Regions from separate parts of the Synechococcus sp. CC9311 genome, predicted to be linked through region 1. Evidence: predicted binding sites of a transcription regulator. Region 1 holds the regulator's gene; the other holds the start of a gene.

The links. Region 1 encodes HrcA, which represses chaperone genes, less so after heat shock. Its sites were predicted from a motif close to TTAGCACTCNNNNNNNNNGAGTGCTAA; they were not measured.
Region 2: a site for HrcA is predicted at 1,291-1,317, ahead of groES (co-chaperone GroES). Genes of this name have one in related genera too.

What each region holds. Positions count from the first base shown of each region.
Region 1 is NC_008319.1:2,305,264-2,308,674, reverse strand. It holds gene SYNC_RS12080 (hypothetical protein) at 1-214, shown strand, start outside; gene SYNC_RS12075 (ABC transporter substrate-binding protein) at 224-1,426, opposite strand; gene hrcA (heat-inducible transcriptional repressor HrcA) at 1,449-2,441, opposite strand; gene SYNC_RS12065 (rhodanese-like domain-containing protein) at 2,513-2,863, opposite strand; gene SYNC_RS12060 (DUF3352 domain-containing protein) at 2,912-3,411, shown strand, end outside.
Region 2 is NC_008319.1:1,998,523-2,001,933, forward strand. It holds gene groL (chaperonin GroEL) at 1-857, opposite strand, end outside; gene groES (co-chaperone GroES) at 927-1,238, opposite strand; gene atpD (F0F1 ATP synthase subunit beta) at 1,460-2,923, shown strand; gene atpC (ATP synthase F1 subunit epsilon) at 2,995-3,402, shown strand.

The DNA of each region.
Region 1 (3,411 bases):
CCTGGACTCAGTTTATGCAATTGCGTACATTCTTTCGATTGTGAGTTTTGCTCTGGTTCTTTATCTTGAAGCTCTTAAGAGGCAGGCCAGCTTGGGGCCAAGTGAGCGAAAAAAAACGATTTTGAAACGTATTCATTTCTATGAACAATTCTGGCCTCCTATTTCTCTTCTTGTCATGGTGTTGTTGTCAGCAGCCAGCTGGTTATTGATTTGACATTGGATTTCAGGGTTCCCAGGGATCACTGCCGAGAAACACAAGATCAATGCTGCGATGTAGCCCCGGAGTGGTTCGCTTGAGCTCCTTCATAAGGCGTTCTCGGGTGACATTGGGAGCGATCGCTTCCATTGCTTTTACGAGCCATTGCGCTGCCATGAAGCCCTCGAGGCTGTAAAAATCGAAATCAACGTCACCATCCGGCTGCTGTTGACGTAAAAGGCGTTGATAGCTCGCGACATCTGGATGCCGTGCATCCCACGGGAACGGCACGACTTGTGTGACACCAACGCCAAAGGCTGCTGCTTGAGGAAGATCCCGGAAGAGCGCTTTGGTCCCTGTTGGAGAGATCGTCATCAATTGCGGGCGGCTGCCACTTCGATGCACGTTGTTCACCAGCGAGGCCATCGTTTTGCTGAGCGAGATCACGATGAGGGCATCGGGTTTCGATTTGACAATCGTGTCGGCTGCTTGCGTTGTTTCCGTTGAGTTTCGTGGCAGAGCCGCTGTGCTGACAGCGCGGAGATCGTGGCTCTGCAAGGCTTTCTCCGTGCTTGCAAGCACATCTTTCCCATAGGCGTCGTTTTGATATGCCACGGCAATTCTCACGAAGCCGTCGTTGACGAGGTGGTTGACGATGCGTCGGGCTTCCTCCCCATAGCTTGCACGGAAGTGCAAAACCCCTGTCTGGCCTTGTGCTCTTAGGGCGCTAGCACCTGTGAGAGGTGCAACGAGCGTGAGTCCCGCCTTCTTGGCGATCGGTAAAGCCGCCTTGCTCGTGGGGGTACCAAAAAAGCCAAACAGGGCCAAAACATCGGGTTCCGCGGCAAACCAGCGGGTATTACGCAGGGTATTTTCTGGCTCATAGCCATCATCGATTCGCCAGATTTTCACGGGTCGTCCTGCGATGCCACCGCGGTTGTTTAATTCCCGTAAAACGGTGTCGATTCCCAGGGCGAAGCGCTCTCCGATGAGTCCAGAGGGGCCTTTTAGGGGCAGTGATTGTGCCAATAACCAAGGGCGAGGTTCTTCGTCGAGAAGTGAATCAAGGTTCTCGCTAGCAACGCTTCGATTTGCATCGTTGGAAGCAATCGTGGTGGTCTGTGCGGTCTCAAATTGATCCTGTTTGGTTGTCTGATTGACACCCCCCCAAATGGCAAACAACGCCCCCGTCATGCTGAGTCCGAGGACGATTGCGAGGCGCGTTTTCAATGTTCTCCCCTGGAGCGCCATCTCAGTTCAGGAGATAGTCGAGACGATGTGCAGCACTCTTCACTGCAGCAAGTGCTGTGGCATAGGCCATGCGCATCGGACCCACAAGTGCCACGTGTCCGACTCCATCAGTGGCGCTCGTGTAGGTGGCTTGGACCACTGAGCATTGGTGAAGAGCTTGTTCAGGATGTTCTTGGCCAATCCAGACGCCGCAGCCAGGACCGGGAGCGGAGAGGGTCACGGCTCCGGGACTTTGATCCATCAGTTCTAGGAGTGGTCTGACCTTGGCGCTTTGGCTGAATTCGGGCTCGGCGACGAGACGAGATACACCGTGAAATAAGGCCTTGGTCTCTTGAGCGGTCTCCAAGGTCTGATGGCTGTCGATGGCATCCCGGAGGGCCCTGCCGCAGGCCTGCAGTTCTCTTGGAAGTGCGTTCCAATTCAAACTGCCGTTGCCATCGAGCTGCCGGCGCGCCCACTGATCCATCGCTTCGATTTGATGTTCACTGCCGTGTGGCAGCCGCAGGTTGAGGTGACTGGCTTGGCTGGAATTCTTCACCAACATCACCAGCAACCGCTCCTCGCTGCGAACCAGTCGGATGGCTTCCAGTGCGGGTTGGCTTTGGGTGGGGTGAGTGATCAGGCTCATCAGTCCCGTGAAGTCGGTGAGCCTCCTAGCCATGTTTTGGAGCAGGTCATCAAGAGCTGCCCAGCGAAGGCTGAGTTGGTTGAGCTCTTGATCGAGATGTTGGGCGATTGCTCCGGGCCTAGGGAGCAAGCAGTCCACGTAATGTCGGTATCCATTTGGGCTTGGAACCCGTCCCGCAGACGTGTGTGGTTGGGTCAGAAGACCCCGTTGCTCAAGGGCCCCCATGGCTGAACGCACTGTGGCAGCACTGGCTTGCAGATCGAACCTTTGAACCAGTGTGCGGCTTCCCACTGGCTCAATGGTGTCGACGTAGTGGTGCACCGTGGCCCTGAGTACCTCCTGTTGTCGGCGGGGCAGCGGCTGCACAGGCACACAATCAGCATCTCGATCGTACGGAGGTTTCCTCTCGGATTGGTGGCGTTGTCATGAACCGCTGCTCAGTAGCGGGGAACGGTGGGGTCAACCTCCACGCTCCAGGCATGAATGCCACCTTCTAAGTTCCAAACGTCGTAACCCTGTCCCTGATCTAAGAGCCAGCAGCCAAAGTTCCTGCTGCGGATCCCGGCGTGACAAATCACCACGATGGGCTTGCTGGTCGTCAGCCTTGCGGGCAGCTCGGAGAGCCAGAGATTGGATTCGCTCAGCGGTAAATGTTCCACCTGTCCGGGGAAGGGAGCAATTTCCACTTCGGAGTGCTCTCGAACATCAACAAGCTGAAGGGAGGTGCCGCTCGACAGCCACTCGTGAAGGTCTCTGGCGGTGATGGATTGGGGTGAAGAGGATGTCATGGGATTCATCATGAATAAAGATGAGGCCATACCCACGCCTGCTGCTTCATGAAGGCGCGCTCCTTCCTATTAGCTGTCGCTGCAGCGGTGTTGTTGCTGCTAACCACCGCATTGGGCTTGTGGTGGGCGATGGCAGAGCAGAGTCCCCTCAAACTGGTTGGGCAACCCCTCGTGTTGCCACGAGCCGCTCGGTTCGTCCCGAGAGACGCATCTCTCAGTTTGCATTGGCTCACTGATCCTGTGCGCATGCCTGCGTATGCCCAGGCGGTGGCTCCCGTGTCACGCCGACGCCAAGCGCGGGACAGTACGCAGCAATTGCGGGATGGAGCTTTTGCGTTAGCGGGCTTGGACTTTGCGGGAGAACTCGCGGATTGGATCGGTCCCCAGGTCAGTCTTTCTTTGGTTGGACCCGTCGCCGATGCACCATCGGGTTGGGTGCTTGCTCTCACAAGCCTTGATCAAGACGGTGCAAAGCGCTTCCTCCAGCGTTTTTGGCAAACGCGCAGTTTGGCTGGCACTGATCTGCAAATCAGTCGTTACCGGGGAAT
Region 2 (3,411 bases), 310 kb from region 1:
GCCTTGCGGCGATCACCGAAACCAGGAGCCTTCACGGCTGCCACATTGAGCACACCGCGCAAGCGGTTCACTACCAAGGTGGCGAGAGCTTCTTTCTCGATATCCTCAGCAATGATCAGAAGAGGCTTTCCAGTGCGAGCAATTTGCTCAAGCACAGGAACCAAATCTTGTACTAATCCGATCTTTTTGTCGGTTAAGAGGATGTAAGGCTCATCAAGAACCGCTTCCATCCGCTCCGTGTCTGTTGCGAAATAAGGGGAGATATAACCCTTATCGAAACGCATACCCTCAGTGACCTCAAGCTCGGTCTCCATGGATTTCCCTTCTTCAAGAGAAATCACGCCTTCTTTGCCAACTTTATCCATGGCGTCAGCAATCATCTTGCCAACTTCTTCGTCATTGCCGGCGGAGATTGTGCCAACCTGAGCAATTGCGTTGCTGTCTGCAATCGGCTTTGCATTTTCTTGAATCTTTCCAACCAAGAAATCGGAAGCCTTATCAATACCCTTCTTCAAAGTGATTGCGTTAGCGCCGGCTGCCACATTGCGCAAGCCTGCTTTCACCATGGCATGAGCCAAAACGGTGGCAGTTGTTGTGCCATCTCCAGCAGCATCGTTGGTTTTGGATGCAGCCTGACGTATGAGAGCAACACCGGTGTTTTCGATGTGATCCTCAAGCTCGATCTCTTTAGCGATCGTGACTCCATCATTGATGATCTGGGGAGCACCAAATTTTTTCTCGAGTACCACATTGCGGCCTTTTGGACCGAGGGTTACTGCGACAGCTTCGGCAAGAATGTCGATGCCTTTTTCGAGAGCACGGCGAGCGTTCTCGTTATAAATAATGCGCTTAGCCATAAGAGGCGATTAAAAAGTTTTAAGAGGAAAATTCAGTGATTTCTGAGATAAAACTCAGAGGTTTTGCGGTCAGCCCACAACAGCGAGGATGTCTTTCTCGGACAGAAGCACGTACTCGTCGCTACCAAGCTTGATGTCAGTGCCGGCGTACTTGCTGTACAAAACCTTGTCGCCAATACCGACTTCAGGGGCCTGACGACTGCCATCGTCATTGGATTTACCAGGACCAACCTGAACAACTTCGCCCACTTGAGGCTTTTCTTTTGCTGTATCGGGAAGAAGGATGCCGCCTGCAGTTTTCTCCTCGGATTCAGAGATTTTTACGAAGACGCGGTCTCCAAGAGGCTTAACGGTGGAGACGCTGAGGGAAACAGCTGCCATAAGTATTTGAGAAGCAGGGACAGGGCGCTCGGCGCCACTCAAACGATGCGAGTTAGCACTCGAAGTCGCTGAGTGCCAAAACTAGATCCGTTCATGGGTCTTACACCAGTGGTGAGCTGTGCGGGTGACCGAACAGCCGGAGCAACATCAAGACAGTGTTAAGGTTCTGCCGCTCAGGAAGGGATCGTCCTGTTGCGCATCCCTCTCACATCTCCTTACTTATGGCCGCTGCTGCTCCTGCCTCTACCGGTTCCAAGGGCGTTGTCCGTCAGGTAATCGGACCGGTTCTGGACGTGGAATTTCCAGCCGGCAAACTCCCGAAAATTCTCAATGCGTTGCGCATTGAAGGCACCAATACTGCAGGCGAAGCCATCGGCTTAACCGCCGAGGTTCAGCAATTGCTTGGTGACCACAGAGTCCGCGCGGTGGCCATGAGTGGCACCGACGGCCTCGTTCGCGGCATGGAAGCCCTGGACACAGGTTCACCCATCGCCGTGCCTGTGGGAGAAGCCACGTTGGGCCGAATCTTCAATGTGCTCGGCGAGCCCGTTGACGAGCAAGGCCCCGTTAATACCAACGTCACGTCTCCTATTCACCGGGAAGCACCGAAACTCACTGAACTGGAAACCAAGCCCAAGGTTTTCGAGACCGGTATCAAGGTTATTGATCTCCTGGCTCCCTATCGCCAAGGAGGCAAGATCGGTCTCTTCGGTGGGGCCGGAGTTGGCAAAACCGTTTTGATTCAAGAGCTCATCAACAACATCGCTAAAGAACATGGCGGAGTGTCCGTCTTTGGCGGTGTGGGTGAGCGCACTCGTGAAGGCAACGACCTCTACGAAGAATTCAAGGAATCCGGCGTGATCAACGCCGACGATCTCTCGAAGTCAAAAGTGGCTCTCTGTTACGGCCAGATGAATGAGCCTCCTGGCGCTCGTATGCGCGTGGGTCTCTCAGCTCTGACCATGGCCGAGCATTTCCGGGATGTGAACAAGCAGGACGTTCTGCTTTTCGTGGACAACATCTTCCGCTTCGTGCAAGCCGGTTCTGAAGTTTCCGCTCTCTTGGGTCGGATGCCATCAGCTGTGGGCTACCAACCCACACTGGGTACCGACGTCGGTGCTCTTCAGGAGCGAGTCGCTTCCACGCTGGAAGGATCCATCACCTCAATTCAGGCTGTTTACGTGCCTGCTGACGACCTGACCGATCCGGCACCTGCCACAACCTTCGCTCACCTCGACGCCACAACGGTTCTGAACCGTGCCTTGGCTTCTAAGGGGATCTACCCCGCTGTGGATCCTCTTGATTCCACAAGCACCATGCTTCAGCCAGCAGTTGTGGGTGACGAGCACTACCGCACAGCACGTGCGGTTCAATCGACTCTTCAGCGTTACAAAGAGCTCCAGGACATCATCGCCATTCTTGGTTTGGATGAACTGTCTGAAGACGACCGCCAGACAGTTGATCGTGCTCGCAAAATCGAGAAGTTCCTTTCCCAGCCCTTCTTCGTTGCCGAAATCTTCACCGGCATGCCTGGCAAGTACGTGAAACTAGAAGACACAATTAGTGGCTTCAATCAAATTCTTGCTGGCGATCTTGACAGCCTTCCAGAGCAGTCTTTCTATCTGGTTGGCAACATCGACGAAGTCAAAGCCAAAGCCGAGAAGATCGCGGCTGAATCCAAGTGATCGTTATCGGGGCGCTTGCGCCCCGAGCATGACCACCAACACGCTTTCCAACTCTCCGCAGCCTTCTTTCCATGTCCCTCACCCTCCGCGTTCTGGCACCAGACCAGAGCGTGTTCGATGGTTCGGCCGATGAGGTGATCCTTCCCAGCACCACCGGTCAAGTCGGCATTCTTCCTGGCCACGTCTCCTTACTCGCAGCGCTCGACGTTGGAGTTCTCAGAGTGCGTACCAACAGCAATTGGCAATCCATTGCCCTAATGGGTGGCTTTGCCGAAGTTGAGTCCGATGATGTCACCGTTTTGGTGAATTCAGCTGAACTCGGCGTCAACATCGACTCCACATCAGCTGAAAGCGATCTTTCAGCTGCTCGCACTGCCGTCACCAAGCTCGAAGGTCAGCCTTCCACTCCTGAAAAAGTAAAAGCGCAGCAACTTTTTCAACGGGCCAGAGCTCGTGCCCAAGCAAGCAAGTCAACTTAAGGCTGTAAA